One region of the Hamadaea sp. NPDC050747 genome, then DNA from elsewhere that is predicted to be linked to it. Evidence: riboswitches for the same ligand, from Rfam matches in the RefSeq annotation. Region 1 holds a riboswitch; the other holds the start of a gene.

Region 1 (15,382 bases):
CGACCGGGGTCAGCGTGCCCTCGGCGGTCAACGCGCCCAGTTCGTGGAGCAGGTCGTAGCCGTCGCGGATGTTGCGCCGGTCCGGCGGGTCGATGAACGGGAAGTCCTCGACCTCGCCCAGCCGCAGCGCCACCATCTGCAGGATGACCGAGGCGAGGTTCGTCCGCAGGATCTCCGGATCGGTGAACTCCGGCCGCGACTGGTACTCCTCCTCGGAGTAGAGCCGGACAGCGATGCCGTCGCTCGTCCGGCCACAGCGGCCGGCCCGCTGATTGGCGCTCGCCTGCGACACCGGTTCGATGGGGAGCCGCTGCACCTTCAACCGCTGGCTGTACCGGGAGATCCGGGCAGTGCCGGGGTCGATGACGTATTTGATCCCGGGCACCGTCAGCGACGTCTCCGCGACGTTCGTGGCGAGCACGATCCGCCGCCCCGTATGCGGCGCGAAGACTCGATGCTGCTCCGCGGTGGAGAGTCTGGCGTACAAGGGGATGATCTCGGTGAAGCGGAGCTGGCGGCGCGTCAGGGCGTCGGCGGTGTCGCGGATCTCGCGCTCGCCCGAGAGGAAGACCAGGATGTCGCCGGGGCCTTCGGCGGCCAGCTCGTCCACCGCGTCGGAGATCGCGGTGACCTGGTCGCGGACCTCGTCGGTGTCCTCCTCATCCCCTTCGACGACGAGCGGACGGTAGCGCAGCTCGACCGGGTAGGTCCGGCCGGAGACCTCGATGATCGGGGCGGGCTTGCCGTCGGCGTCGGCGAAGTGCTGGGCGAACCGCTCGGTCTCGATCGTCGCCGAGGTGATGATCACCTTGAGATCGGGCCGGCTGGGCAGCAGCTGTTTGAGGTAGCCGAGGATGAAGTCGATGTTGAGGCTGCGCTCGTGCGCCTCGTCGATGATGAGCGTGTCGTACGCCGTGAGCCGCCGGTCGTGCGCCAACTCAGCCAGCAGGATGCCGTCGGTCATGAGCTTGACCATGGTCTGCTCGCCGACGCTGCTGCCGAACCGGACCTGGAATCCGACCTGCTGCCCCAGCTCGACGCCGAGCTCCTCGGCGATCCGGTCGGCCACCGTACGCGCGGCGAGCCGACGGGGTTGAGTGTGCCCGATCATGCCCTCGACGCCCCGGCCCAGCTCCAGACAGATCTTGGGCAACTGCGTCGTCTTGCCGGATCCCGTCTCGCCCGCGACGATCACGACCTGGTTGTCGCGGATGGCCGCCAGGATCTCGTCCTTGCGTTGGCTGACCGGCAGTTCCTCGGGATACCGGATCTTGGGTACGCTCTCCCGCCGCCGCTGGATCTGCTCCGGCGTCCACCCTCGGCGCTCCCGCCGCTCCGGCCTCCGCTCCCGCTTCTCCGGCCGGCGCTCCCGACGCTCTGGGCCGGCGGACCGGCCGCCTTCGGGGGCTTCGGGGCTGCCGTCCGCGGCGGTTTCCGGGAGGGCTGACCGGATCTCGGGTCGGCGCGGCCTGCGGCGGCGATTGGCGGCTTTTCGCGGCGTCTGTCCGTCTGCGGGGCGCTGCGTCGGGCGCTCGGGCCGGCTCTCCTCGGGTGTGCTCATGTCACCCGCCAGGGTATCCGCTGCCCTCGCCCGCCCTCACCTGGATTTCGGCGTGATCGTTGCGCCAGCCATGCTGTTTACTCGGGCATTTCGCCGCCCGAACCAGCATGGCTGGCGCAATGATCAGGAAACTCAGCAGCCGGGCAGGCGCTCGGTGAGGTAGGAGACGAGCCCGTCGAGGGGGACGCGCTCCTGCGTCATCGTGTCCCGGTCGCGAACCGTCACCGCGTCGTCCTCAAGGGTGTCGAAGTCGACGGTGACGCAGTAGGGCGTACCGATCTCGTCCTGGCGGCGGTAGCGACGGCCGATCGCCTGGGCGTCGTCGAAGTCGACGTTCCAGCGCTGCCGGAGCGTGGCGGCCAGCTCCCGGGCCTTCGGCGACAGCTTCTCGTTACGCGACAGCGGCAGCACCGCCACCTTGACCGGCGCCAGGCGCTTGTCGAAGCGCATGACGGTGCGGACGTCGACGCCGCCCTTGGTGTTGGGCGCCTCGTCCTCGTCGTACGCGTCGAGCAGGAACGCCAGCACCGCGCGGGTCAGGCCGGCCGCCGGCTCGATGACGTAGGGGAACCAGCGCTCGCCCTTGTCCTGATCGAAGTAGGACAGGTCGACGCCGGACTCCCGCGAGTGCGTCGAGAGGTCGAAGTCGGTCCGGTTGGCGATGCCCTCCAGCTCGGAGAACTCGGTGCCGCCGAACTGGAAGCGGTACTCGATGTCCACCGTGCGCTTGGCGTAGTGGGAGAGCTTCTCCTTCGGGTGCTCGTAGAAGCGCAGGTTCTCGGGGTCGATGCCGAGGTTGACGTACCAGTTCCAGCGCTCTTCGAGCCAGTACTCGTGCCACTTCTCGTCGGTGCCGGGCTCGACGAAGTACTCCATCTCCATCTGCTCGAACTCACGGGTCCGGAAGATGAAGTTGCCGGGGGTGATCTCGTTGCGGAAGCTCTTGCCGACCTGGGCGATGCCGAACGGCGGCTTCTTGCGGGCGGAGTTCGCGACGTTGTTGTAGTTCACGAAGATGCCCTGAGCCGTCTCGGGCCGCAGGTAGTGCAGGCCCTCTTCGCTGTCGACGGCGCCGAGGAAGGTCTTCATCATGCCGTTGAACATGCGCGGCTCGGTGAAGGTGCCCTTGTTGCCGCAGTTGGGGCAGTTCAGCTCGGCCAGGTCGAAGATCGCGTCCGGCTTCTTCGCCAGGAACGCCTCTTCGAGGTGATCCGCCCGGAACCGCTTGTGGCACTTGGTGCACTCGGTCAGCGGGTCGGTGAACTCCCGGACGTGGCCGGAGGCCTCCCAGACCTGGCGGGCCAGGATGACGGCCGAGTCGAGGCCGACGATGTCGTCGCGAAGCTGAACCATCGAACGCCACCACTGGCGGCGGACGTTCTCCTTCAGCTCGATGCCCAGCGGACCGTAGTCCCAGGCCGATCGAGTGCCGCCGTAAATCTCGCTGGACGGAAAGACGAAGCCTCGCTTCTTGGCGAGATTGACGACCTTGTCGATGCGATCCGCGGGCATGAGTGTGCTCCTTCCATGGAGGCTGCCACCGGCTGGATGTCGGCGGGGTTGCCGCTGGGGTCTCCCCAGACGACCATATGGGCCGGTCCGGCGACCGGCACTCGAATAACGCTACTGGAGGCGCGAAGACACCCGCTCAGGCGGTGCCGCAGATCTCGATGTGCCCGGTCGAGCTGTTCTGGGTCAGCTGATACGTCACGCTCCGGTCCGGACCGGACGCGTACTCCAGCTGAACGGGCATCTGGAGGGTGTTGAGATCCACCTCACCGAGGGTGTAGCCGGTGCTGGTGGTGACATCCCGCTCCAGCGCCTGGAACTCGTCCAGGTCGTAGCGCTTGCGCATCTCTTCGCACACCAGGTCGTACGCCTCGGCGGGCTTGCCCCGCTCCAGGGCGTCGAGATAGCGGGTGACGGTCTGATTCGCCTGATCCTCCACCGCGCGTACGCCGGTGATGGCGAGCCCGACCAGCAGGGCGATGCCGCCGCCGCAGAACAGCAGCAGCGCGGCCGCTCCGGTGCCGAGCCCCCACCAGAGGCGCGTGGTCGACCCCTCGGTCGGGGCCGCGACGAAGGGCGGCCGGGCGCCGGGGCCGGGCGGGACGCCCTCAAGCGTGGGCTGCGTCACGGTCACCGACTCTATACAACGCGATCGCTCGTCCGCGGCTCGACGGGTCCGCCGGGCGGGGCGCTGGCGAGCGACTCGTACGCGACCGGCTCGTAGAGCGACTCGGCGAGCAGCGGCGTGGCGGTCATCTTCACCTCGAAGGCGCCCAGCGCCCGCCGGTACGCTCCGACGTTGGCCCATTCCGTGACGAGGCACCAGGACGCGGGCTCGTCCAGCGACCGGGTCAGCTCCCCGCGCAGGTAGCCGGGCCGGGCGGCCAACGCCGCCAGTGCCGCGTGGGCGCGCTCGACGAAAGCCTCGACCCCGTCGCCGGACTCGGGGCTGACCACGAACCTGTTGAAGACCAGCATCCTGATCGTCCTCCTCCGGTTGTACAGCGTAATGGGTCCCAACATGAAAACGCTTTTGACAATCATTCTCATTTAGGGGAAAGTGGTGACCATGAGACTTCGCCACCTCCTCACGGTCGCGACGGCGGGCGTTCTGGTCGCCGGCGGCCTGGCTGCGTGCGGGACGGACGACCCGAGCGCCGACGGCAAGCTGTCCGTGGTCGCCGCCTTCTACCCCCTCCAGTTCGTCGCCCAGCGCCTCGGCGGCGACGCCGTCCAGGTCACCAACCTGACCGCGCCGGGCGCGGAGCCGCACGACCTCGAGCTCAGCCCGAAGCAGCTCGCGCAGATCGCCGAGGCGAAGGTGGTCGTCTACCTCAAGGGGCTGCAGCCCGAGGTGGACAAGGCGATCGATGCGCAGGCGAAGGACAAGGCGATCGACGTGCTCTCGCTGGTTCCGACGCTGACCGCGACCGGCGAGGAGGCGGCCGAAGCGCCGGAGCTGCAGGGCAAGGACCCCCACGTCTGGCTCGACCCGACCCGGCTGTCGACCGTCGCCGCGTCCGTCGCGGCCAAGTTCGCCGCCGCCGACCCGGCCCACCAGGCGCAGTTCACCGACAATTCCGCGAAGCTCGCGGCCGACCTGGCCGAACTGGACATGGAGTTCGCGACCGGCCTGAAGACCTGCCAGCGCAAGGAGATCTTCACCAGCCACGCCGCCTTCGGCTACCTCGCCGACCGCTACCACCTGACGCAGATCGCGCTGACCGGGCTGGACCCCGAGCAGGAGCCGACCGCGCAGGCGCTGGCGCACATCGCGGCGGACGCGAAGAAGTACGGCGCGACTACGATCTTCTCCGAGACGCTGGTCAGCCCGAAGATCTCCGAGACGATCGCCAAGGAGGTCGGGGCGAAGACGGCGGTCCTCGATCCGCTCGAGGGGCTGCCCGCCGGATCCACCGGCGACTACCTCTCGGTGATGCGGCAGAACTTGACGGCGTTGCAGAGCGCACTGGGGTGTTCGTGACGGAGGTCCTGCAAGTCCGGCACGGGGTGGTCGCGTACAGCGATCGCCCGGTGCTGCGTGGCGTCGAACTGACGGTGCACGGCGGCGAGGTCGTCGCCCTGCTGGGCGCGAACGGGTCCGGCAAGTCCACACTGATCAAGGCGGCGCTGGGACTCGTGCCGCTGGCCGCCGGCGAGGTCCGCCTCTTCGGCACGCCGCTGCGCCGGTTCCGGCAGTGGTCCCGGATCGGCTACGTCCCCCAGCGGCTCGGGGCCGGCGGAGGCGTACCGGCGACGGTCGGCGAGGTCGTGGCGGCCGGGCGGCTCGCCCGCCGAGGGTGGCGTCCGGCGTCCGCGGCGGACAAGGCGGCGGTGACGTCGGCCATCGAGGCGGTCGGTCTCGCCGATCGGGTACGCGATCCCGTCGCGACCCTGTCCGGCGGTCAGCAGCAGCGTACGCTGATCGCTCGCGCGCTGGCCGGTGAGCCGGAGCTGCTGATCCTCGACGAACCGACGGCCGGGGTGGACGCGGCCAGCCAGGAGACCTTCGCCGGGGCGCTCGGCGACTTCGTGGCCAAGGGCGGCTCGGTGGCCCTCGTGGCGCACGAGCTGGGACCGTTGACGCCGCTGATCGACCGCGCGGTCGTCCTGCACGACGGACTCGTGGCGCACGACGGAGCGGTGCCCGAACCGGCGGGGCACCACGCCCATCCGGAGCACGACCACGTCCACCCGCACGCGCCGCACAACCCGCCGAGTCTCTGGGAAGCCCCATGAGCGACCGCAGGTCGATCATCGGCAAACACAGTCTCACTCATGCGGTCGCCGGCCGCAGGACGGTGATCGCATGAGCGACCGCAGGTCGATCATCAGCCAGCACAATCTCACTCATGCGGTCGCCGGCCGCAGGACGGTGATCGCATGAGCGACCGCAGGTCGATCATCAGCCAGCACAGTCTCACTCATGCGGTCGCCGGCCGCAGGACGGTGATCGCATGAGCATCTTTGCTTATCAATTCATGCAGTATGCGCTGCTGGGCACCGCGATCACCGGGCTCACCGCGCCCGCTCTCGGCGTCTACCTCGTGCAGCGGCGGCTGTCGCTGATCGGCGACGGCATCGGCCACGTCGCGCTGACCGGCGTGGGCATCGGCGTCCTGATGCACAAGTCGCCCGTGCTCGTCGCGACGGTGGTGGCGATCATCGGCGCGGTCGCGGTCGAGATCATCCGCGAACGCAGCAAGACCTCGGGCGACATCGCGCTGGCCATCCTCTTCTACGGCGGCATCTCCGGCGGCGTGTTCCTCATCGGACTGAGCGGCGCCAGTCAGGGCCTCAACGCGTTCCTCTTCGGTTCTCCGCTGACCATCACGAACGCCGACATGGTCACCATCGTCGTGCTCGGGGTGGCCGTCCTGGTCGTCTCGATCGGGTTGCGTCCTTGGCTGTTCGCGGTCTGCCAGGACGAGGAGTACGCCAAAGTCGCCGGCCTGCCGGTACGTACGCTCAATGTGATCGTCGCCGTGACCACGGCCGTGACCGTGACCACCGCCATGCGCTCGATCGGCTTGTTGCTCGTGAGCGCGTTGATGGTCGTGCCCGTGGCGACCGCGCAGCTGGTGACCCGCGGCTTCCGCAGCACGATGGCCTTGTCGATGGCGCTGGGACTGACCAGCGCGGTCCTCGGCGTGGTGATCGCCGGGCCGTCGGACACCGCCGTCGGCGCGACCGTCGTCCTCTTCGCGATCGCGTTGTTCCTGGTCGTGGCGGTAGGATCGGCGGGCCTGCGGGCCTGGCGGCGGCGGTCGATCCCGGCCGGCCACCCGGCCTGCGACCCACCCGATGTGCTCCTGAAAGTGGATCGCTGATGACCGCTCCGCGCAACACCCGTCAGCGCACCGCCGTCGCGGCTCTGCTCGCCGAGGTCGACGGCTTTCACAGTGCCCAGGAACTGCACGCGATGCTGCGCGATCGCGGCGACACGATCGGGCTGACCACGGTCTACCGGACGCTGCAGGCGCTCGCCGAAGCCGAGGAGATCGACGTCATGCGGCCGCCCGGCGGCGACCACCTCTACCGGCGGTGCAGCGACACCCATCACCACCACCTGGTCTGCCGCTCGTGCGGGGCGACCGTGGAGGTCGAGGGGCCGGCCGTGGAGAGCTGGACGTCCAAGGTGGCGGCCGAACACGGCTACTCCGACGTCAGCCACACGCTGGAGCTGCTCGGCACATGCTCGGCCTGCGCCGCCTCCCCCTCCGCCTGATCACTGCGCCCAGCCACCCGCCCCCGCTCGCGTGATCATTGCGTCAGCCATGTCGTTTCGGGCGGCGATTTGTCCGCCGAAACAGCATGCCTGACGCAACGATCATGCTTGGGGACGCAGCATGCCACCCTCGGGGCGTAAGGCCTATTCGCGGCGGCGAATGGGCACTATGGACGTATGCCGAAGCTCTACGCGGAAAAGCCCTTCCGGTTCGCCCGCCAGCTCTTCGCCGACGTCTTCGTCGTAGCCTGGACGGCCGCCTGGATCTGGCTCGGCCATCGGGTGTTCGAGCTGATCATGAAGCTGGCCGCACCGGGCCGCAAGATGGAGGACGCCGGCACCGGGCTGGCCGACAACCTCGCCGACGCACAGTCCAAAGCGGACGGCATCCCTCTGGTCGGCGACAAGCTCGGCGTACCGTTCGGCAAGGCGGCCGAGGCCGCCCGGTCGCTGGCCGAAGCCGGGCAGGGTCAGCAGGACGTCGTCCACGATCTCGCCCTCATCCTGGGCTGGGCCATCGGCGGTCTGCCCGTCCTGCTGGCGCTCGTGCTGTGGCTGCCGTTGCGGGTGCGGTGGGTGCGGGCGGCCAGCGCGGCGAGCCGGTTGCGGCGCCGTCGGGGCGGTGTCGAACTACTCGCGTTGCGAGCACTCACGAGCGCTCCGTTACGCCGGCTCGCCACCCTCCCTGACGACACGGCCAGCCAGTGGCGCGCCGGTGACCCCGGCACCATGGACAGCCTGGCCGCCTTGGAACTACGCCGCCTCGGCCTGCGTACGCGGCTCGCGCCGCGCTAGCCGACAGCGCTGGATCAGGGTTCTGGCTCGAATCTTGGGGCAAGATTCGACCTGGAACCCTGATCCAGCGGCCCGAGTAGGGCGGTGCGAGAGGGTCAGCGCTGGACGTGCGGGAGGCGACGGCGTACGTCGGTTTCAGTGGACGGGCCGGGCTCCCAGGTCGCTACCCACTCCCCCGACTCCGGCGGCGGCAGGATGCCGTCTTCGAGGAAGGCGTACCGGCCGTCGACGATGCGGGACGAACCGCGTACGTCGTCGGCGTCGGTGTTGTGGTGCAACCGGCGGAACGCCCGCTCGGCCCGATCACGGGCCTGCCGGCAGAACAGGTCGGCGAGTTCCCGCTCCTCGGGCCGGCCGGACGCCTGGGCGCGTACGCAGGTCGCCGCGATCGCGAACAGCTCGGCTCCGATGTCGACGATCCGGCCCAGGTAGCTCTGCTTGTACTCCATCCGGCCCTGCCAGCGGGCCATTCCCCGGAACGTCTGCCGGGCCAGCTTGCGCGACGACCGCTCCACGTACCGCAGATGCCGGCCCAGGTCGCCGTAGTCGGCGTACCCGTGGAAGGAACCGCGACCGACCACGAGCGTGGGCAGCCAGCGGGCGTAGAACCCGGCGGCGCGCAGGCCCGCGCGGACCTTGCGGCCGGTCGGGGCCTTGGGGTCGATGATGTCCCCGGCGACGCTGAGGTGCTGGTCGACCGCCTCCCGCGCGATGAGCAGGTGCATGATCTCGGTCGAGCCCTCGAAGATGCGATTGATCCGCAAATCGCGGAGGATCTGCTCGGCCGCGACGCCCCGCTCGCCCCGGGCCTCCTGCGAAGCGGCGGTCTCGAAGCCGCGCCCGCCCCGGATCTGCACGAGTTCGTCGGCGGCCTGCCAGGCCAGCTCGGAGGCGTAGAGCTTGATCAGCGCCGCCTCGATGCGGATGTCGTTGCGGTCGTCGTCGGCCAGCATGCAGCAGAGATCGAGCATGCTTTCCACGCCGTAGGTGGTGGCCGCGATGAAGGCGAGCTTGGTCGCGATGGCCTCGTGCTTGGCGATCGGTACGCCCATCTGAACTCGCTCGTCGACCCAGTCCCGCGCGACGCCGGTGCACCACTTGAGAGCGCCGACGCACGACGCGGGCAGCGACAGCCGGCCGGTGTTGAGGGTGCCGAGGGCGACACGCATGCCGCGCCCTTCCTCGCCGATCCGGTTCTCCTCGGGGACGAACACGTCGTGGAACCGCGTCACGCTGTTCTCCAGGCCACGCAGGCCCATGAAGGCGTTCCGGCGTTCGACGGTGATCCCGGCCGACTCGCTCTCGACGACGAAGGCCGTGATGCCGCCCTTACGACCCTCCGACTTCGGTACGCGGGCCAGCACGACCAGCAGCGTCGCCACCGTCCCGTTGGTCGCCCAGAGCTTGACGCCGTCGAGTTTGTAGCCGCCCTCGACCGGAGTGGCGCTGGTCCGCATCCGGGCCGGGTCCGACCCGACGTCGGGCTCGGTGAGCAGGAACGCCGACACCTCGCCGGCCGCCAGCCGAGGCAGGAAGCGCTTCTTCTGCTCCGGCGTGCCGAACATCTTCAACGGCTGCGGTACGCCGATCGACTGGTGTGCGCTCAGCAGCGCCCCGATGGACGGATTCGCCGACCCGGCCAGCATCAGAGCCTTGCAGTAGTGGAGGTTGGACAGACCGAGCCCGCCGTACTCGGGATCGATCTTCATGCCGAAGCAGCCCAGCTCGGCGAGGCCGGCGAAGACGTCGTCCGGGATGAACGCCTCCCGCTCGATCTGCGCGCCGTCGACGTTGGTCGCCAGGTACTCCCGCAGCTTCGGGAGGAACTCCTCGGCTCGGGCGGCCTTGGCCGGATCCGGCTGTGGCCACGGGCTGATCAGATCGAGCCGGAACCGGCCCAGGAACAGTTGTTTGCCGAAACTCGGCTTCTTCCACTCGTCGCGGCTCGACTCGAGGATCTCCCGAGCTTGCGCGGCGGTCACCTGCGGCTTGGCATCGGTCGCGGTCATTCGCGTACACCCCCGGTGGGACGGGATCAAGTGGTGTCGCCCTATACGTTACTGCTCAGTCCTACCCGCCGGTAGGTGCTCTGCCATTCGCGCCAGATCAGGGTTCCGGGTCGAATCTTGGGGCAAGATTCGACCGAGAGCCCTGATCCAGCGCAAAAGGGGGCTACTCGTACTGCTGCTTGGGCGGATCGACCGGCCGCCAGGAGACCACGGAGATGTACGGGATGATCTCGTCGTTGACCGCGTCCCGCATGGTCTGATCGGTGAACGTCCCGACGATCTCGACCCACGAGTCGTCGGCCATCCCGGTCGGCCCCTGGCCGGCGAAGGCCACCTTGATCGGGCGGGCGTCGGCCGCGCAGCAGGACAGGATCATGCGGCCGAGCACCTGTTTGCCGTCCGTACTGGTGACGAGGAAGCCGACGAGCTTCACTTTGCGGTCGCCGAGGGACACGCCCTTGTCGAAGACGGCGCGGGAGGCGTAGTCGAGGACGGTGATCGGCACGACGTCGCCCGGCGGCAACGGCGGGTAGTCCGATTCGGCCGCAGTGGACAGTGCGGTGCCGGACTGGCCGGCGGCGTACGCCCCCATCGCGGGCGGCGCGACGAGCAGCAGGCCGAGCACCGGCGCGATGATGAGCCAGCCCACCGCGGGTCCACCATGCGAATGATCGTGACCGTGGTCTTCCGGCTCTCCCGGTGTGCGGTACTCGTGCCACAGCGTCATGACGGCCGCCGCGACGAGCAGTGCTCCGGAGAGGACCAGGAACGGCCGGAGCCCCTCCTTGACGTACCGGAGGTAGAGGTCGCCGAGGCTGATCTTGAGTACCGCCCCGCCGAGCAGCAGCATGATGACGGCTTGCGCCTGCCGGTTCACAGGAAGATCACCCCCAGGACGCCGGCCACCCCGGTCGCCACCGCGAAGGTGGCCGGAGCGAACCGGGTGGCGAACCGGCGCCCGAAGACGCCGGCCTGCATCGAGATCAGCTTGAGGTCCACCATTGGCCCGACCAGCAGGAAGGCGAGCCGGGCGGTGAGCGAGAACTGCGACAGCGACGCGGCGACGAAGGCGTCCGCCTCCGAGCAGATCGACAGCAGCACGGCGAGCACCGCCAAGGCCAGGACGCTCAGCACCGGCCGCTGCGCGACCGCCAGCAGCCACTTCTCGGGGACGAGCACGTTGATCGTGGCGGCCGCGGCCGCGCCGAGGGCGAGGAAGCCGCCCGCGTGGATGATGTCGTGGCGGCAGGACGCCCAGAAGGCCCGGGACTTCGACTGGTCGTCGAGGTCCGGCCGGGCCGGCAGCTTGATCCACTCCGGTTTGCCGAGCCGTAGCCAGAGCCAGCCCATCCCGGTCGCCACGATCAGACTGCCGATCGCCCGGAGCACCACCATCTGCGGCTGCCCGGGGAACGCGACCGCCGTCGCGGTGAGGACGATCGGGTTCACCGCCGGGGCGGCCAGCAGGAAGGCGAGCGCTGCGGCCGGCGTGACACCGCGGCGCATGAGCGAGCCCGCGATGGGCACCGAGCCGCACTCACAGCCGGGGAGCACCACCCCAGCACAGCTGGCTACCGGAACCGCCAGCGCGGGGTGCTTCGGCAACGCCTTCGACCAGAAGCTCCGGGGCACGAAGACCGCGATCACCGCCGAGAGGACCACCCCGAAGACGAGGAACGGGGTCGCCTGGACCATCACGGAGACGAAAACCGTCGTCCACGTGCTGATCCGGGGTCCGTTGATCAGGTCGGCGACCTGCGTACGGAACAAGACCAGGAGAACGAGGAGGACGGCGAGCACCTCGACGGAGCCGACCCGCCATCGTCGCGGTCCGGCCGGTGCTTCTTCCGGCGGCCGTGGCCGGGTCGGGGAGACGGTCGTCACGAACCGGTACGCTACCGGCCCGAAAGCGGTGTAGCCTACGCCCCACAACGGAACATACAACTGAACATCAGACGGACAGGGGAGCGCACAGCGCTGAGAGTGCGTCCCGCCCCACGGCCCGAGCGGGCCGACCGGGCGGTCGCAGACCCTCGAACCTGATCTGGACAAGGCGTCGCCCTGGGGAGGGCCGCCGATGCCAGCGTAGGGAGTTCGGTCTTCACCTCATCGTTTGCGCCATGCCAGCAATCCCGCCTTGGGATCATGAGGGCATGGCGTGCGTCTTCTCCTGGTTCCCCCCTCGAACTAGGAGTCGTCCATGAACAGCAGCACCTACCGGTGGCGGACGGTCGACATCGTCGTCACCGCCGTCGTCGCCGTCGCCTTCGGCGTCGTCTTCTGGGCCTGGAACCAGCTGTGGTTCGGGCCGTTCAACGCCGCCTTCGCGGGCTTCCCGCCCGCCGGGGCCGCCATCACGGGCGTGTGGTTCCTGCCCGCGGTGCTCGCCCCACTGATCGTCCGCAAGCCGGGCGCCGCCCTGTTCGCCGAGCTGGTCGCGGCGATCATCTCCGCGCTGCTGGGCTCGGCCTGGGGCGTCACCGTCCTCTACTACGGCCTCGCTCAGGGCGCGGCCGGCGAACTCGGCTTCGCCATCGGCGCGTACAAGCGCTGGGGGCTGCCGAACGCCCTGCTCACCGGTGGTCTCATCGGGGCCGCCGCGACCATCCTCGACCTGACCACCACGTCGTACGGCGAATGGTCGGCGTCGTGGCAGATCACCTACGCCTTGATCCAGATCGCCAGCGGCGCCCTCATCGCGGGCGCGGGCTCGTTCGCCCTGGCCCGGGGACTGTCCAGCACCGGCGTGCTGGACCCGTTCCCCTCCGGGCGTACGCGCGAGCTGGTCTGATGCTGACCCTGGACGGGTACGGGTGGCGGCACGCCGGCCGCCGCGCCTGGGCGGTCCGCGGCGTCGACCTGCGGATCGACCGCGGCGAACGGGTGCTGCTGCTCGGCCCGTCCGGGGCGGGCAAGTCCACGCTGCTCGCGGCGATGGCCGGGTTGCTGCCCACGTCGTCGGGTGAGTCCGAGGGCGTCCTGAAGGTCGAGGGCCGGCCCGGCATCGTCTTCCAGGACCCGCATTCGCAACTGGTCATGCGCCGCTCCGGCGACGAGGTCGCGTTCGGGCTGGAGAACCTCGGCTGGCCGGCCGACCGGATCTGGCCCCGGGTCGACGAGGTGATGCGGGAAGTCGGCTTTCCGTACGGCCGCGATCGGCGTACGGACCAGCTCTCGGGCGGGGAACAACAGCGGCTCGTCCTGGCCGGGACCCTCGCGCCCCGGCCGGACCTGCTGCTACTCGACGAACCGACGGCAAATCTCGACCCGCAGGGCGCGGCTCAGGTGCGCCAGACGCTGCGCGAAGCGGTCGAGGCCGAGGTCACGGTGGTGCTGGTGGAGCATCGCATCGACGAGGTCCTGCCGCTCATCACCCGGGTCGTGGTCCTCGACCCGGGCGGCGGCGTCCGCGCCGACGGACCCCCGTCGCTGCTGACCGGTCCACTCGGCGACGAGCTCGCCGCCGCCGGCGTGTGGGTACCCGGCCATCCGATCCCGGCTCAGCGCGCCTCGGCGCCACCTGGTCGCACCCTCGTCTCCACTCAGGATCTCCGGGTACGCCTCAAGGCGTATCAGGATCTGGAAGTTCGAGAAGGCGAAACCGTGGCCGTGACCGGCCCCAACGGCGTGGGCAAGTCGTCGCTGGCCCTGGCCCTCGGCGGCCTGCTGCGACCGGCGGCGGGCGCGGTGGTGACGCCGGACGGCCCGCCGCACAAGTGGCGGGCGGCGGTGCTCGCGACCCGGATCGGATCGGTGTTCCAGAACCCGGAGCATCAGTTCGTGACCGCGACCGTCCGGGACGAACTGGCCCTGGGCGGTACGCCGCCCGCGCGGGTCGACGAGCTGCTGGACCGCCTGCACCTGGCCGAACTGGCCCGCGCGAATCCGTTCACGCTGTCCGGCGGCCAGGCCCGGCGGCTGAGCGTGGCGACCGCGCTGGCCGCCGCGCCGCGACTGCTGATCCTGGACGAACCGACCTTCGGGCAAGATCGTCGCACCTGGATCGAGCTGGTCGCTTTGCTCGCCTCGTTACGCGACTCCGGCCACGGCCTGCTGATCGTGACCCACGACTCCGCCCTGGTCTCCGTGCTCGCCGATCGGACGGTTCAGCTGTGACTGTGCTCGCTCGACGTGCCCCCGTGGCCAAACTGGGCTCGGCCCTGCTGCTGTCCTTGGCCGCACTGACTACTTTGGACGCTGCCGTTCTGGGCGGCATCGTGCTGCTGACCCTGCTGATCACGCCGTTGTTCGGGCTCACACCCTGGGGACTGCTGCGGCGCGCCTGGCCGGCGCTGCTGGGGGCGGCAAGCGTCGTGATCTCGCTGTCGCTGTTCGCGGCCGACCGCTCCGGCGAGGTGCTGGTGGACGCCGGACCGTTCGTGATCACCACCTCGGTCCTGTCGCTGTCGGTGAGCTACGCGCTGCGGCTGCTCGCCCTCGCCCTGCCCGCCGTCCTCGTATACGCCACCACCGACCCGACCGACCTCGCCGACTCCCTGATCCAGCACGTCAAAGCCCCAGCACGGTTCGCGATCGGGGCACTGGCCGCGTTCCGCCTGGTCGGGCTGCTGGGCGAAGAATGGCGGCTCATCTCGATGGCCCGGCGCGCCCGGGGCATCGACGCGGGCGGCAACCCCCTGCGATGGGTACGCCTGTTCGCGGGAACGGCGTTCGGGCTGCTCGTCGGGGCCATCCGCCGGGGCACTCGGCTCGCTCAGGCCATGGACGCGCGGGGGTTCGACTCCGGTACGCCCCGGACCGTGGCCCGGCCCTCGCCCTTCGGGCTCGCCGACTGGGCCCTTCTTCTCGCTGCGCTCCTCCTCGCTTCGCTCGTCATCGCTCGCTAACGCCGCCCGCCCCCTTTCCGCGCGATCATGAACTAACGGTCGTGATCAACCGGCGCGTCGTGCCCCGGGCGGCATGATCAACTCCCTAGCACTCTGATCAACAGCGAGTTCCGGGCTTGGCACGTTGCGACGACCGGCACGCTAGGCCGGTTGATTGACCGTGGTGGATCATCCGTGATCATGGTCATTTCTGCGTCGCTATGGCGACATGGAAATGACCATGATCTTGCGATGCAGCGGGGCCCGCAGGCGGCGCGGTGCCCGCAGGCGGCGCGGTGCCCGCAGGCGGCGTCAGGCGGAACCAGGCCAGGTCAGGCGGAAGCGGGCCGGGTCAGGCGGACGCGGGCGGCGGCGGGACCGGGTTCGGCAGCGCGCCGCCGAATCGCCGGTCACGCTGGGCGAACAGTTCGCAGGCGTGCCAGAGGTGGCGGCG
Region 2 (15,382 bases), on a different contig from region 1:
AGGAGGTCGAGGCGGCCCGGGTGACGGTCACCGGCCGGTCGCTCGACGAGACCTTCGTCGACGGCCGGGGCACCACCTTCGACCTGCGCTGGGTCTATCTGCACATGATCGAGGAGTACGCCCGCCACAACGGCCACGCCGACCTCCTCCGCGAATGCGTCGACGGCGAGACGGGGGCCTGACCCGGTTCTACGGGACGACGGGCAGGTAGACGCGCCCGCCGCCGGCTGCGAACTCCGCCGACTTCGCCCGCATGCCCTGTTGGGCGTACTCGCGTAGGTCGGCCTGCAGGTCGGCGCTGATCCGCATCGAGCAGAACTTCGGCCCGCACATGGAGCAGAAGTGCGCGGTCTTCGCGGCGGGCGCGGGAAGTTCCTCGTCGTGGTACGCCCGTGCGGTGTCCGGGTCGAGGGACAGCTCGAACTGGTCCTCCCACCGGAATTCGAAGCGGGCCTTGGACAGCGCGTCGTCCCGGGCCTGCGCCCCGGGGTGGCCCTTGGCGAGGTCGGCGGCGTGCGCCGCGATCTTGTACGCGATCACCCCGGCCTTGACGTCGTCCCGGTCGGGCAGCCCGAGGTGTTCCTTCGGGGTGACGTAGCAGAGCATCGCGGTGCCGTACATGGCGATCATGGCGGCGCCGATGGCGCTCGTGATGTGGTCGTATGCCGGCGCGATGTCCGTCGTGAGTGGACCGAGGGTGTAGAACGGCGCGGAGTGGCACCACTCCTGTTGCAGGTCGACGTTCTCCTTGATCTTGTGCATCGGGACGTGTCCGGGACCTTCGACCATCACCTGTACGCCGTGCGCCCAGGCGATCGTGGTCAGCTCGCCCAGGGTCTTCAGCTCCGCGAGTTGAGCAGGATCGTTCGCGTCGGCGATGCTGCCCGGCCGGAGCCCGTCGCCGAGCGAGAAGGTGATGTCGTACTCCGCGAAGATCTCGCACAGCTCGGCGAAGTGCGTGTAGAGGAAGTTCTCCTCGTGATGGGCCAGGCACCAGGCGGCCATGAGTGACCCGCCGCGGGACACGATGCCGGTCACCCGGTCGGCGGCCAACGGCACGTGCGGCAGCAGCACTCCGGCGTGCACCGTCATGTAGTCCACGCCCTGCTCGGCCTGCTCGATGACGGTCTCGCGGAAGAGTTCCCAGCTCAGCCGGGTGGGATCACCCTTGACCCGTTCCAGCGCCTGATAGATCGGGACCGTGCCGATCGGCACCGGCGACTCGCGCAGGATCGCCTCCCGCGTCTCGTGGATGCGCGGTCCGGTCGACAGGTCCATGACCGTGTCCGCGCCCCATTTCGTCGCCCAGCGCATCTTCTCGACCTCCTCGTCGAGATCGAACGTGACCGCCGAGGTGCCGATGTTGGCGTTGACCTTCACGAGGAACGCGGAGCCGATGATCATCGGCTCCAGCTCGGGGTGGTTGACGTTGGCGGGGATCACCGCCCGCCCCGCCGCCACCTCCGCCAGCACGAGCGAGACCGGCACGCCCTCGCGGATCGCGACGAACTCCATCTCCGGAGTCACGATCCCGGCTCGCGCGCAGGCCAGCTGGGTGGTCGGCTGTCCGGCCCGCCGTCGTTCCGCTATCCATCGGGTACGCACAGCGCGGCTGGGCCCCGAGGTGTCGTAGAGCTGGACGGTGGACCCGTCGGTGAGGGTCAGCCGGGTGCTGGGCACCTGCAGCGGGCCTTCATACACTTTCTCTCGCAATACTGCGAGATTTCGGGTTTCTGCGGCCACAAGCAGCCTCCATTCTTCTGTGGACGCCGACGGTGACCGCGTATGCGGTCAGCGCCGCCATTCGAAGTGATCCAGCGGCCCGGCCCCGGCGCCGAGCCGCCAGTCGACCGCGCCGGTGAGCGCACGGGCGACGTACTCCTTGGCCAGCCGGATCGCGTTGTCCACCTCGGCCCCGTGCGCCAGCAAGGCGGTGATCGCGGCGGAGAAGGTGCATCCGGTGCCGTGGTTGTTGGAGGTCGGGACCCGCCGTGCCCGCAGCGACTTCGCGCCGTGCTGCGTCCACACCACGTCGACGGACTCCTCGCCCGGCAGGTCGCCGCCGGTGATCACGATGGTGACGTCGCCGCGCCCCGACGCGAGCTGCGAGGCCGCCCCCGCCATGTCGGCCGGAGTGGTGACCTCCCAACCGACCAGGGCTGAGGCCTCCTCCCGGTTGGGCGTCACGACCGTCGCGTACGGGAGGAGCCGTTCGATCGCCGCGCGTACGCCCAGGCTCCGGCCGGTCGAGGCGCGCAGCACGGGATCGATGACGAGGTGTGGGAAGGCGCCGTTGCGAGCCCGCGCCGCCACTTCGGCCGCGGCCTGGGCCGAGGCGAGCATGCCGACCTTGGCCGCCGCCACCGGCATGTCGTCGAGCACGGCGGCGAGCTGCGTACCCACGACGGGACTCGGGATGAGGTAGAGGTCGTGCACACCGAGCGTGTTCTGCGCCGTCAACGCGGTGATGACGCTCGTCCCGTAACAACCGTGGGCGGCGAAGACCTTCAGATCGGCCTGGATTCCCGCGCCCCCGCCCGGATCGGAACCGGCGACGGTCAGCGCGACTGGTGGGGTCTGCATGCCCTTTACGGTCGCCCGAGCGGATGATCCGTTGTCGGACAAGGAGTGAGTCACCATTCGGCTATCCCGAGATTCGCCGTGGACGGACGCGCTTCCCGGCGGCGCGGGATACGCCCGGCGTGGGCGGCGAGCCGTCCGCCGAGCACGGCGTGCCGCATGGCCGCCGCCATCGCGGCCGGGTCGGCGGCGCGGGTGATCGCGCTGGCCACCAGCACGGCGTCGCATCCGAGTTCCAGGGCCAGGGCCGCATCGCTGGCGGTGCCGATTCCGGCGTCGAGAATCACCGGGACCTCGACGAACTCGCGGATCAACTCGATGTGGTACGGATTGCCGATGCCGAGCCCCGAGCCGATCGGCGAGCCGGCGGGCATGACCGCAGTCGCTCCAGCCTCGGCCAGCCGCCGGGCGAGGATCGGATCGTCCCCCGTGTACGCGAAGACGGCGAACCCCTCCGCAGCCAAGGTTCCCGTGGCGGCGAGCAGTTCGACCGCGTCCGGCAGGAGCGTGCGCTCGTCCCCGACGACTTCGAGCTTCACCCAGTTCGTGCCGAACGCCTCCCGCGCCATCCGTGCCGTACGCACCGCGTCGGCCGCGGTGTAGCAGCCGGCCGTGTTCGGCAGGATGCGCAACCCGAGCCGGTCGAGCAACGCGACCAGACCCCGGGTATGCGTACCGACGCGGCGGAGGGCGACGGTCACGATCTCGGCTCCGCTGGCCGTGATTGCCCGTTCGAGCGCGTCGAGGCTGGTCGCGCCGCCGGTGCCGAGGATGAGGCGGCTGGCGTACTCGCCGCCGTCGAGGATGAGTGGATCGACATCGGTGCCGATCTTGAGCGCAGTGTCCATGGTCAGCCTCCCTGCGCCGCGCTGAGGATCTCCACCGAGTCGCCGTCGGCGAGAAGGCAGGTGTCCCATTCACCGCGCGGCACGACCTCGCCGTTGACCGCGACGGCCACTCCCCGTCGCTCCGGCGTGACGACCGCGACCAGCTCGCCGACGCTGCCGAGCAGATCTCGTTCCGTTCCGTTGACCGTGATCACCGGGCCGCCTCCACCAAGGTCACGACGCGCTCGGCCGTCCACGGCGTCAGCGCGATCCCGTTGCGGTAGTGCCCGGCGGCGACCACCAGGCCGGGCCGCACGACGTCGACGATCGGCAGGTTGTCCGGGGTCGCCGGGCGGAAACCCACCGAGACCTCGGCGAACACCGCCTCGCGTACGCCCGGCACCAGGGCGATCGCGTCGCTCAGCAGCTCGTGCACGCCACCGGCGCTCGGCCGGGGATCGGTCTCCTCCGTCGAGGTCGCACCGACGACGATCTCGCCGTCGCTTCGGGGGACCAGATAGACGTGCCGGCCGTGGACGTATCCGCGAATCAAGTGAGTCAGCGTCGGGCCACCGCGCAGTCGCAGGGTCTCTCCGCGTACGGGGTGGATCGGCAGGCCGGTGAGGGCGGCGGTGCCGCAGCCGGCCGCCACGACCGTGACGTCGGCGTCCACCTCCGACAGGTCGGACACCTTGCCGGCCCAGGCCGCCCCGGCCGCCCGTACGGCCGACGTCAGGCGCTCAACCAGCCGGCGCGGGTCCACCTGAGCATCGATCTCCGTGTGCGCCCCTGTGCGTACCCCTGGGTGGAGAGCGGGCTCTCGCTGCCGCAGCTCGCCCGCGGACAGCGCCTCGACGGGCAGCCCGAGGCTGTCCTGATAGGAGCGATAGCGCGCGATCTCGGCCTGGTCGGCGGCGGTGACACCGACCAGCAGCGAGCCGGATCGGGCGTAGCCGACGTCGCCCAGCTCCGCCGCGAAGGCCGGCCAGGCCTGGACCGAGGCGACCAGCAGCTCGGTGAGGCGATGCTCGCCGAACGCGGCCTCGGCGACCGGGGCCAGCATGCCCGCGGCCGCGTGCCAGGCGCCCGGCGCGCCGTCACTGTGGACGGTGACCGCGTGCCCCCGTCGGGCGAGCCGCCACGCGCAGGCCAGACCGATCGGCCCGGCGCCCACCACCGCGACCCTCACCGCCCCGCCCCCTCCGGCTCGGCACCCTCCGGCTCGGCCCCCTTTGGCGCGGCCCCCTTGCGCGCGGCCCCCTTGCGCGCGGCCCCCTTTGGCGCTGGATCAGGGTTCTCGGTCGAATCTTGCGCCATGATTCGACCGTGATCCCTGATCTGGCGCGGATCTTGGGTCGCGAGCGTGGCCGATGTGACCGCCGCGAGTAGGGCGGAGGTGGCATACGCGGGGTCCGCCGCGTCTCGGACCGCGCCGATCACCGCGACCCCGTACGCGCCCGCCGCGAGCACCGACGGCACGTCGGCCAGGGTGAGCCCGCCGATCGCGATGACCGGTACGCCTTGCGCCGCCCCGACGACGGCGATCAGCCCGCCGAGCCCGATCACGTTGGCGGCGACGTCTTTCGTGAAGCTGGGATTGACCTGGCCGCAGCCGAGGTAGTCCGCGCCCTCCGCGATGACTTGACGCGCGCGCTCAGGCGTTCGCGCGCTCGCTCCGATCAGGCCGCTGCCGCCGAGCACCGTACGCGTCGCGTGCACCGGAAGGTCGTCGGCTCCGACGTGGACGGCCGCGGTCCGCAATGCGACCGCGATGTGCGGCCGGTCGTTCACGACGCAGATCGCGCCGCGCTCCGCGCACAAGGGCGCGATCCGGCTCGCGAGGTCGTAGAGGGCCCGGTCGGTGACCGAGTCCTCCACGCGGACCTGGATCAGTGGCGCGCCACCGGACAGCGCGGCTCGCGCGATGTCGACCGAGTCGGTGACGATGTGAAGACGGGGAACCCGCATCGCACTCCTCCCTGCGCCGGCATGATCCGGATCAGGTTCTACGGTCGGGGCTACTGAGCCCCCTCTCAGCCCGGTGCACCGGACTCCCGTGGGTTGTCTCGCGCAGACTAACCACGCTGCGTCGCGAAGCGCAAGACCAGCGTCACGATCGCGACGTGATACTCATCCATTCGTCTATTGGTTAACAAACCTTTCGAATATACCTTCGGCTCACTTCTTCCGACCTGCTTCCCGATCCGGAGGTGTTCGTGCGCGCTGTTCTCGCCCTCGTCCTAGCCGCTTCCCTCACCGGCGTCGCCAATCCGGCCCAAGCGTCCACAACAGACGCAGCCGTCGCCGGCTCCTACGTCAAGGTGGGCTACTTCACCCAGTGGGGCATCTACCGGCGGAACTTCACCGTCAAGAACGTCCACACCTCAGGCATGGCCGACAAGCTCACCCACATCAACTACGCCTTCGCCAACGTCGGCGCCGACGGCAAGTGCTTCGAGGCGAACGAGGCCGGCGTCGGCGACGCCTGGGCCGACTACCAGAAGCGCTTCAAGGCGTCCGAATCGGTCGACGGGGTGGGCGACGCGTACAACACACCGCTGGCCGGGAACTTCAACCAGTTGCGGAAGCTGAAGGCGCTGCACCCGGGCCTGAAGGTGCAGCTGTCCATCGGCGGCTGGTCGTGGTCGAAGTACCTCTCCGACGCCGCGCTCACCCCGGCGTCCCGGCAGGCCATGGTGGCCAGCTGCATCGACATGTTCCTGAAGGGCAACCTGCCGCTCATCGGCAGCTCCGTCCAAGGTGGACCGGGATCGGCGTACGGGGTCTTCGACGGCTTCGACGTCGACTGGGAATGGCCGGCCTCGGAGGGCAACACCGGCAACGTGATCCGGCCCGAGGACAAGGCGAACTTCGTGGCGCTGCTGGCCGAGTTCCGCGCCCAGCTCGACGCGTACGGGGCTCAGGTCGGGCGGGCCTTCTCGCTGACCGCCTTCCTCCCGGCCGACCCGGCGAAGATCGACGCCGGCATCGACCCCGCCGTCTTCGGCTACCTCGACTTCGCCACGGTGCAGGGTTACGACCTGCACGGGGCGTACGAGCCGATCTCGAACCACCAGGGCCAGCTCTACTCCCCCGCCGCCGACCCGGCGCCGCAGCGGTTCTCCGCCGACCAGGCGCTCCAGCACTACCGGGCGCAGGGGGCGCCGGCCGCCAAGCTCGTCCTCGGGATCCCCTACTACGGCCGCGGCTGGGCCGGGGTGTCCAGCACCAACAACGGTCTCTACCAGACCTCGACCGGGCCGGCCCGGGGCACCTACGAGGACGGCATCGACGACTACAAGAAGATCATCGCCAAGAGCGGCCCCACCTTCTACGACCCGGTCGCCGGGGCGGTGTGGAAGCTCAGCGGCACCAGCTTCTGGTCCTACGACGACGCTCGGTCGATCGCCCAGAAGACGGCGTACGTGAAGGCGAACGGGCTCGGCGGGACGATGGTCTGGTCGCTCGACGGCGACACCGCGACCGGTGACCTGACCACCGCCATCCACACCGGCCTCGCCTGACCCGCGTGATCATTGCGCCAGCCATGCTGTTTCAGCCGACAAAATGTCCGTTGTTACAGCATTGCTGGCGCAATGATCACCCCTAGCGGACGTCCCAGACGGGGCCGGACGTCTCGACCACCTCGTTGTCGCCCTGGAAGACGACGAAGCGGTCGAAGGACTTGGCGAACCACCGGTCGTGCGTCACGGCGATCACCGTCCCCTCGAACTTCGCCAAGCCCTCCTGCAACGCCTCCGCGCTGGCGAGGTCGAGGTTGTCGGTCGGCTCGTCGAGCAGCAGCAGCGTCGCCCCCGACAGCTCCAGCAGGAGCACCAGGAACCGGGCCTGCTGCCCGCCGGACAGCGTGTCGAACTTCTGGTCGCCCTGCTTGGCCAGCTCGTACCGGTCCAGGGCGCGCATGGCCGTGTGCCGGTCCATGCCCTGGCGATGATCGTCGCCCCGCCACAAGATCTCCACGAGGGTACGCCCGAACAACTCCGGCCGATCGTGTGTCTGTGAGAAGTGCCCCGGGAGGACACGCGCGCCGAGCCGGGCGACTCCGCCGTGCGCGACCGGGGCGTGCGTACCGCCGTCGACACTGCTGGTGACGCCTTCGGTCCCGCCCCGGGCCAGCAGCCGCAGGAAGTGGGACTTGCCGGTGCCGTTCGCGCCGAGCACGGCGAGCCGGTCGCCGTACCAGAGTTCGAGGTCGAACGGGAAGGTCAGGTTCTCCAGCTCCAGCTGCTCGCAGATGACCGCACGCTTGCCGGTGCGGCCCCCGGAGAGCCGCATCTTGATCTCCTGGTCCTTCGGCGGCAGCGGCGGGGCGCCGGCCTCCTCGAACTTGCGCAACCGGGTCAGCGCCGACTGATAGCGGGAGGCCATGTCCGAGTTGTACGCCGCCTTCTGCTTGTACATCAGCATCAGCTGGCGGAGCTTCTCGTGCTCCTCGTCCCAGCGACGGCGGTCCTCCTCCATCTTCTCGTGGCGGGCGTACCGGGCGTCGTGCCAGCTCGCGAAGCCACCGGGATGCACCCAGGCGGAGTTGCCCTCCACGGCGACGACCCGGTCGGCGGTCTGGTTCAGCAGCTCCCGGTCGTGCGAGACGTAGAGCACGGACTTGTCCGACTCCCGCAGCCGCCGCTCCAGCCAGCGCTTGGCCGGCACATCGAGGAAGTTGTCCGGCTCGTCGAGCAGCAGAACCTCCTCCGGACCCCGGAGGAGCAGCTCGAGGGCGAAGCGTTTCTGCTGGCCGCCGCTGAGCGTACGCACCGGGCGGTCCCGGGTGCGGTCCCACGGCAGATCCAGCACGAGGGTGCTGACCGTGTCGCTGAGCACCTCGAACTCGTATCCGCCGGACTCGCCCCAGGCGGTCAGCGCCTCGGCGTACCGGAGTTGGGCCTGCTCGGCGGACTTGCTGAACCGGCCACGCGCCTCGGTCGCCGCCAGCTCCCGTTCCGCCTTCACGAGGCGGTCGCCCGCCTGGCGTACCAGGGGCGGGGCCAGTGACAACGCCAACTCGGCCAGGATGGTGTCCTCGCCGAGCGCGCCACCGGCCGCCCGGCCGTGGCCGAGCATGCCGATGAACTGCCGCATGATGCCCAGCCCGCCGAACCGGCTGATCACGCCGGTCTTCACCGGCAGGTCACCGGCGACCATCCGCAGCAGCGTCGTCTTGCCCGCACCGTTCGGCCCCACCAGGGCCACCTTGGCGCCCTCGCCGACTCGGAACGAGACGTCGGAGAAGAGCACCCGGCCGTCCGGCAGGGTGTGTGCGACGCCGGCCACATCCACGTATCCCACGGCGGGCAATCTTGCCTGATCAGGGCCTTCACTCGCACGTGCATTTCCTCATGGGCGGAGCGCGGGGATCTTGTGCGTAACGCGCCGGGAGTCCGATTAGGCTGTTGTCGTGGCCACGACGACCAGGGTTTACGTCGCGCGGCTCGCCGGCCTCGCCGTTTTCGATCCCAACGGCGACCAGGTGGGTCGGGTACGCGACGCGGTGGCCCGGGTCACCTCGCAGCCGCCCCGGGTCGTCGGCATCGTCGCCGAGATGCCCATGCGGCGGCGCATCTTCCTGCCCATCGGGCGGGTGACCTCGATCGACAACGAGAGCGTCATGCTCAACACCGGCACGCTCAACCTCCGTCGCTTCGAGAAGCGGCCGGGCGAGATGCTGGTCCTCGAAGAGCTGCTGGATCGGCGGGTCACCATCGTGGACCGCGACAAGCCGGCGACCGTCGTGGACGTCGCGATGGAGCCCGACCGGAACGGCGAGTGGAAGCTGAGCCGGCTCGCCGTACGCGAGGTGACCGGGCGGCTCACCCGTCGTGGCCAGGTGCATCAGGTCGAGTGGGACGAGGTGCAGGGCCTGCTGACCCCGGTGGCCGAGCAGGGCACGGAGTCGCTGCTGGCGGTGCTCGAGAAGATGCGCCCGGCCGACCTGGCGCACGCCCTCCAGGAAATGCCTGATCCGCGGCGTAACGAGGTCGCCAAGGCGCTGGACGACGAGCGCCTCGCCGACGTCATCGCCGAGCTGCCCGAACAGGACCAGGTCGAGATCATCGCGCTCCTCGACCGGGAACGCGCCGCCGACGTCCTGGAGGAGATGGACCCGGACGACGCCGCCGACCTGCTGGCCGAACTGCCCCAGGTGGAGCAGCAGGTGCTGCTGGATCTGATGGAGCCGGACGAGTCGGCGTCAGTGCGCGCCCTCATGATCTACGCCGAGGGCACCGCCGGTTCGGTGATGACCTCCGAGCCGGTGGTCCTGACCCCGGACGCCACCGTGGCGGAGGCCCTGGCCCGCGTACGCGAGCCGCAGGTCTCCCCGGCCGTCGCCGCCCAGGTCTTCGTGGCCCGCGCGCCGATGGCCACGCCGACCGGGCGTTATCTGGGAATGGTGCACTTCCAGCGGCTGCTGCGGGAACCACCGGCGGCCATGCTGGGCGGCATCGTCGACAACGACATCGACCCGCTGGAGCCGGAGACGACCCTCGCCGACATCACCCGGCGCATGGCGACGTACAACCTGGTCGCGATGCCCGTCGTGGACGCCGGTGACCGGCTGGTCGGCGCGGTGACCGTCGACGACCTGCTCGACCACCTGCTCCCCGAGGATTGGCGGGAGCGTCATGGCTGAGCGACGGCGGCTGGACCAGCCGCGCGAACCCGGCCGGGTTCACATGCCGCGTTTCGACCCAGAGGCCTTCGGGCGCTGGTCGGAGGCGATCGCCCGGTTCATGGGGACGGCGCAGTTCCTGGTCTGGATGACCCTGGTGATCGCGCTGTGGATCGGGTGGAACACGCTCGCTCCGGCGAACCTGCGGTTCGACCCCTACACGTTCACCTTCCTGACGCTGATCCTGTCCCTCCAGGCCTCGTACGCCGCCCCCCTGATCCTGCTCGCGCAGAACCGGCAGGCCGACCGCGACCGGGTGTCGCTGGAGCAGGACCGGCAACGGGCGGCGGCGCAGAAGGCCGACACCGAGTACCTGGCCCGGGAGATCGCGGCGCTGCGGATCGCGCTCGGCGAGGTGGCGACCCGGGACTTCCTCCGGTCGGAGCTGTCGAGGCTGGCCGAGGAGCTGGACGAGGCGGCGCATCGCCGGACGCAGCTGGAGCGCAAGCACCATCAGAAGGAGCTGCGGGCGTCGACTCGCCGCGACGGCTTCGACGACGAGTGGGACACCGACCGGTCGTAGCCGACACCGGTCCTGAGCAGGAAAAAGCCGCGCGCCGCAAGGGGCATGACGCGCGGCCGAAGTGCTGCCTCACATCGATGGTCGCACGTGGAGACCGGGTCCGTCCAGACCGTCAGTCATCCTCTTCCGGGTCGAGGTTGGTGACCTCGCCGCCGACGAAGGGGATCATCGAGAGCTCGTCTCCGACGGGTGACACGTAGGCCGGCAGCTCGGCGGAGCCGAGTTCGGCCACGTAACGCCAGTATTCGCCGACCGCCTCCGCCGGGGAGTCGGCCTCGATCGGCAACGCCACGTTCACCAGCCAGGACTTCTTGCTCACGCCCCACTATAGGCAGGCGGCCGCTTCTCGACGAAGGCGAAGGTTCCCTCGCGATGATCACCGGTGGCCCCGCATTCCGCCTGGGCCTCCGCCTCCACCGCGAGGGCCTGGGCCAGCGATCCGGCCGCGCCCTCGACCAGTTCCCGCTTGATCGCGGCGTACGCCCGAGTCGGCCCCTCGGCCAGCCGGGCGGCCAATTCCTGCGCCGCCGGGAGCACGGCCTCGTCGTCGTCGGCCAGTCGTGTCAGCAACCCGAGTTCGAGGGCGACCCCGGCGCGTACCGGCTCGGCGAGCATCAGCAGCTCGACGGCCTTCGCATGGCCCACCAGGCGCGGCAGGATCCAGGACGCCCCGGTGTCCCCGGCCAGGCCGACCTTGGCGAAGGCCATCAAGAAGCTGGTCGACGGGCCGCCGATCCGGAAGTCCGAGAGCAGCGCCAGCGAGGCGCCCGCGCCGGCGGCCGCACCGCGTACGGCGGCGATCACGGGCACCGGCAGGGTGGCGAGCGTGAGCGCGATCGGGTTGTAGTGCTCGGTGACCGTCCGCAGCGGAGTGTCGTCGCCGCTGTTCAAGAAGCCCACGTGCTCGCGGAGATCCTGGCCGACGCAGAACGCCCGGTTCCCCGAGCCGGTCAGCACGACCGCGCGAACCGACGGGTCTACGGCGAGCGAGCCCAGGGTGTCCCGCAGCGCCTCCTTCAACGGCACGTCCAGCGCGTTCATCGCGTCCGGGCGGTTCATCGTCAGCGTCACGACGCCGGCGGCGCGGTCGACGAGCAGCGGATCCATCAGGCTCTCCCATCACTGAGGCACGAAGTCACGAAGCGGTCGGCCGCCGGGCGCAGCCGGGCCGCGTGGCGGTCGAAGAAGGCGGCCGCCGCCGTCCCCGCCCAGCCGTCGGGCAACAAAGCCAGCGGCAGCTGCGGATCGGAGAAGAGGAAACCACGCCAGGCGTGCACCAGCTGGAACCGGGCGGCGTACGCCTGCTCGTCGGGCGTCCGGGCGCTGACGGCGGTGACGACCGGACGCAGGTCGTCGACGAATTTGTCGTACTCGGCCGCGATCTCGGCGAGGTCCCAGGCGCGCCGCACGAGGGCCATCGCGCCGGGCACCCCGCCGGAATGACTCGCCGAGAACCGCTCATACGCCACCTCGGCGTCCTGCAGCATCGGGTCGATCTCGGGCGAGGGGCGGGCGGCCACCCAGGCCCCGTCGCCGAGGCGGGCGTACCCGAGGAAGGACAACGCGGACAGCAGGCGTTCCCGCGGCCGCCGATCCGCGGGGAGTGTGACCGTGATGAGGTCGAACCGGCCGTCCCAGCCGGCGCGGCTGGTCCGGTAGATACGCGCGGCCGCCGCGTCGAGGCGGCGCTCGGCCCGCGCGGTCAGCTGATAGCCGGGACCGGCGGGGGTGCGTGTCGCGGCGAGCCAGCCTTGGCGCACCATACGAGAGACCGCGGTACGCACCGCGGGCGCGGCGATGCCGACCGGAGCCAGCAACCGGACGAGGGCGGCGACCGGTGCGCGACCACCCCGGGATCGGAGGTGGTCGCCGTAGAGATCGAAGAGCGCCGACCGGGCCTGCATAGCCGCAAATTGTTACACTTTGTGGCCCTTTTGGCTAGCAATTGTCACATCGATGGCGGCCCGGTTTGGGCTTCGTGGCAGCCATCAGGGAAAATCATTGGTCGGGACCACGCACCGGTCCACCCATCCGGTGCGTTCCTGGACTGCTGACGTGCGGCGGGGCGACCCGCTGCCCCTGGTGGGAAGTCTGAGGGGAGACAGAGATGGCGGCGATGAAGCCGCGGACGGGCGACGGTCCGCTGGAGGTCACCAAAGAGGGCCGGGGCATCGTCATGCGGGTGCCGCTGGAGGGCGGCGGACGCCTGGTGGTCGAAATGACCCCGGACGAGGCCACTCGCCTCGGCGAGGCCCTGAAGGAGGCCGTGGGCTGAGGCGCTGCCTTCCCGGCGCGCCTCGGGGCTTGGCCCACCGGCGGATCGACTCGACAAATGAACACAGAACGCGCTGCTGCGACGGTTGGCCGACCGATGCGGCAGCGCGTTCGCGTTCTCGACTAGGGTGGGCTTCATGCTCGACTTCCGGCTCGCCGCGACGCCCGCCCCCGAAGCGACGGTCGTCGCTCTCCCCGTTCCGGCGGCCGATCCGCGCTGGGACATTCCGGAGGCCGAAGCGTTCCTGACCCAGGCCGAGCACACCGGCGAGGCGGGGCGGGGCGAAAAGCTCGTTCGTCCGTTGTCGACACCGTCGACCGTTTTCTTCGCGGGCGTCGGGACGGGCGACGAGGCGGGCTGGCGAGCGGCCGGAGCCGAGATCGTACGGTCGGCGGCCAAAGCGACCTCCATCACAGTGGACCTCGGTTCCGCGGCCGATCAACCCGCCGCGACCAGGGCTTTCGTCGAGGGTGCCGGGCTGGCCGCGTACCACGCCAATCCGGCCAAGCGGCCTCCGCTGGCCGAGGTGACCCTGCTCGTCAACGACCCGGCCGCCGTGGCCGAGGCGCTGCGGCAGGGCCGGTCCGTCGTGGAGCGCACGTCGTTCGCCCGGACGCTCACCAACACGCCGTCGTCGACGAAGGACCCCGCCTGGTTCGTGGAGCAGGTCAGCGCGGCCGCCACCCAGGCCGGCGTGGCCGTCGAGGTCTGGGACGTCGACCGGCTGCGCGACGAGGGCTTCAACGGCATCGTCGCGGTCGGCTGCGGGTCCACGCGCGGTCCGCGCATGCTCCAGCTCGACTACGCGCCGGCCGGCGCGACGCGCCACGTCGTCCTCGTGGGCAAGGGCATCACCTTCGACACCGGCGGCATCGACATCAAACCGGCCGAGGCCATGCTGCTCATGCGCAAGGACATGGGCGGGGCGGCCGCCGTCGCCGGCGCGGTGCTCGCGGCAGCCGACCTCCAGCTGCCGATACGCGTGACGGCGCTGACGCCGTTGGCGGAGAACATGGTCTCCGGCTCCGCCTGGCGGCCCGGCGACGTGATCGAGCACTACGGCGGGCTGACCACCGAGGTGCGCAGCACCGACGCCGAGGGGCGCATCGTCCTCGCCGACGCCATGGCATACGCCGTCGAGCAGTACTCCCCGGACTACCTCATCGACCTGGCCACGCTGACCGGCGCCAACCGGGTCGCCCTCGGCCGCCGGATCGGCGCTCTCATGGCCGACGACGACGACCTGGCCGACGCGCTGCTCGCCGCGGCCGGGCGCGCGGGAGAAGGACTGTGGCGGCTGCCGCTGCACCGCGACTACGTCTCGATGGTGACCAGCGAGATCGCCGACCTCTACAACCACACCGACGGCGGGGCCGGGACCATCACGGCCGGGCTCTTCCTGCGGGAGTTCGCCGGGAAGCAGCGCGACCGCTGGGCACACATCGACATGTCCTCGCCGTCGTGGGCCGACGAGCCGGAGAAGGAGCTCGCCAAGGGCGCCACCGGCTGGGGCGTACGCACCCTGGTCCGGTTCTTCGAGGATGTCTCCGCGCGATCATGAACTCACGGTCGTGATCGACCGGCGTGTCGTGTCCCCTGTGCCCTGATCGATTCCCGGAGCAGGTGATCGATTAGCGGCGTACGGCGGCGAGCAGGCCGTCCGGAGTCGGCAGCAACGCGGGCAACCAGGTGTCGGAGCGATCCCGGATCGCCTCGGCCAGGTCGAACCCGCACCCGACGACCGCCACGACGCCACCCGGACGCAGCAGCCGGGCGGCCCCGATCACCCCGGCGTCGTGCTCGGCGGGATCGCCGTCGATGACCATGAGGTCGTATCCGCCGTCGGTCAACCGGGGCAGGACGTCCAGCGCCCGCCCGGCGATGACGCGGCTCCGCGAGGAGGCGTACCCGGCTTCGAGGAAGACCCGCCGGGCGAAGCGCTGATGCTCGGCGTCGGTGTCGATTGTGGTCAGTACGCCGTCCGGCCGCATGCCGCGCAACAGCCACAGTCCACTCACACCGGTGCCGGTGCCGATCTCAATGACCGCCCGCGCGTTGACCATCGCAGCGAACAGCCGCAGCGCGGCCCCGGTGGAGGCGGCGATGGGAGCCAGACCCAGCTCGTGGGCGAGCGTCCGGGCGGTCTGCAGGACGACGTCCTCGGCGAGGTAGCCGTCTATGCCGCGCCCGCCCGCCGTCGACGGCCCGAGCTGCCTCGTCATCACGTCCTCCCCATTTCCCCTGTGGATAGTAGTGGGAGATCGTCGATCAGGCCCCTCGAGGCAAGCCGGGGAGGCTCTCGGCCGAGCCGCCAGTCAGTGATCCGGACAACCCTGGATCTCGCGAAAAATCATCATGAACCACCCATCCATGACATTCTGAGACTCGTGACCGACGGCTGGAACTGGCGCCAGCCCGACGATGACGACGCCGCCGAGCGCGCCGCTGCCAGCGGTGACCCGGAGTCGCCGACCGAGGGCCGCACCGAC

The links. Region 1 has a riboswitch for thiamine pyrophosphate ahead of AB0H43_RS25645 (ECF transporter S component). Riboswitches for the same ligand answer to the same signal wherever they lie in the genome.
Region 2: it holds a riboswitch for thiamine pyrophosphate, as region 1 does, so the genes downstream of both, thiE (thiamine phosphate synthase) here and AB0H43_RS25645 (ECF transporter S component) in region 1, are expected to answer to the same signal.

What each region holds. Positions count from the first base shown of each region.
Region 1 is NZ_JBFAHM010000010.1:382,610-397,991, forward strand. Features, by position in the region: gene hrpA (ATP-dependent RNA helicase HrpA) at 1-1,561, opposite strand, end outside; gene AB0H43_RS25590 (glycine--tRNA ligase) at 1,694-3,073, opposite strand; gene AB0H43_RS25595 (hypothetical protein) at 3,210-3,698, opposite strand; gene AB0H43_RS25600 (antibiotic biosynthesis monooxygenase) at 3,710-4,048, opposite strand; gene AB0H43_RS25605 (metal ABC transporter substrate-binding protein) at 4,140-5,054, shown strand; gene AB0H43_RS25610 (ABC transporter ATP-binding protein) at 5,051-5,809, shown strand; gene AB0H43_RS25615 (metal ABC transporter permease) at 6,028-6,900, shown strand; gene AB0H43_RS25620 (transcriptional repressor) at 6,900-7,298, shown strand; gene AB0H43_RS25625 (hypothetical protein) at 7,476-8,093, shown strand; gene AB0H43_RS25630 (acyl-CoA dehydrogenase family protein) at 8,189-10,102, opposite strand; gene AB0H43_RS25635 (TIGR03943 family protein) at 10,266-10,979, opposite strand; gene AB0H43_RS25640 (permease) at 10,976-11,986, opposite strand; TPP riboswitch at 12,054-12,211, shown strand; gene AB0H43_RS25645 (ECF transporter S component) at 12,303-12,893, shown strand; gene AB0H43_RS25650 (ATP-binding cassette domain-containing protein) at 12,893-14,218, shown strand; gene AB0H43_RS25655 (energy-coupling factor transporter transmembrane component T) at 14,215-14,949, shown strand; gene AB0H43_RS25660 (isoprenyl transferase) at 15,281-15,382, opposite strand, start outside.
Region 2 is NZ_JBFAHM010000003.1:77,058-92,439, reverse strand. Features, by position in the region: gene AB0H43_RS06825 (DinB family protein) at 1-182, shown strand, start outside; gene thiC (phosphomethylpyrimidine synthase ThiC) at 190-1,713, opposite strand; gene thiD (bifunctional hydroxymethylpyrimidine kinase/phosphomethylpyrimidine kinase) at 1,792-2,583, opposite strand; gene AB0H43_RS06810 (thiazole synthase) at 2,634-3,428, opposite strand; gene thiS (sulfur carrier protein ThiS) at 3,431-3,622, opposite strand; gene thiO (glycine oxidase ThiO) at 3,619-4,596, opposite strand; partial or broken gene thiE (thiamine phosphate synthase) at 4,779-5,375, opposite strand; TPP riboswitch at 5,367-5,475, opposite strand; gene AB0H43_RS06790 (glycoside hydrolase family 18 protein) at 5,624-6,931, shown strand; gene AB0H43_RS06785 (ATP-binding cassette domain-containing protein) at 7,014-8,714, opposite strand; gene AB0H43_RS06780 (CBS domain-containing protein) at 8,824-10,056, shown strand; gene AB0H43_RS06775 (DUF1003 domain-containing protein) at 10,049-10,618, shown strand; partial or broken gene AB0H43_RS06770 (hypothetical protein) at 10,731-10,931, opposite strand; gene AB0H43_RS06765 (enoyl-CoA hydratase-related protein) at 10,934-11,728, opposite strand; gene AB0H43_RS06760 (PaaX family transcriptional regulator C-terminal domain-containing protein) at 11,725-12,522, opposite strand; gene AB0H43_RS06755 (DUF3117 domain-containing protein) at 12,726-12,893, shown strand; gene AB0H43_RS06750 (leucyl aminopeptidase family protein) at 13,030-14,454, shown strand; gene AB0H43_RS06745 (class I SAM-dependent methyltransferase) at 14,525-15,115, opposite strand; gene AB0H43_RS06740 (trypsin-like peptidase domain-containing protein) at 15,281-15,382, shown strand, end outside.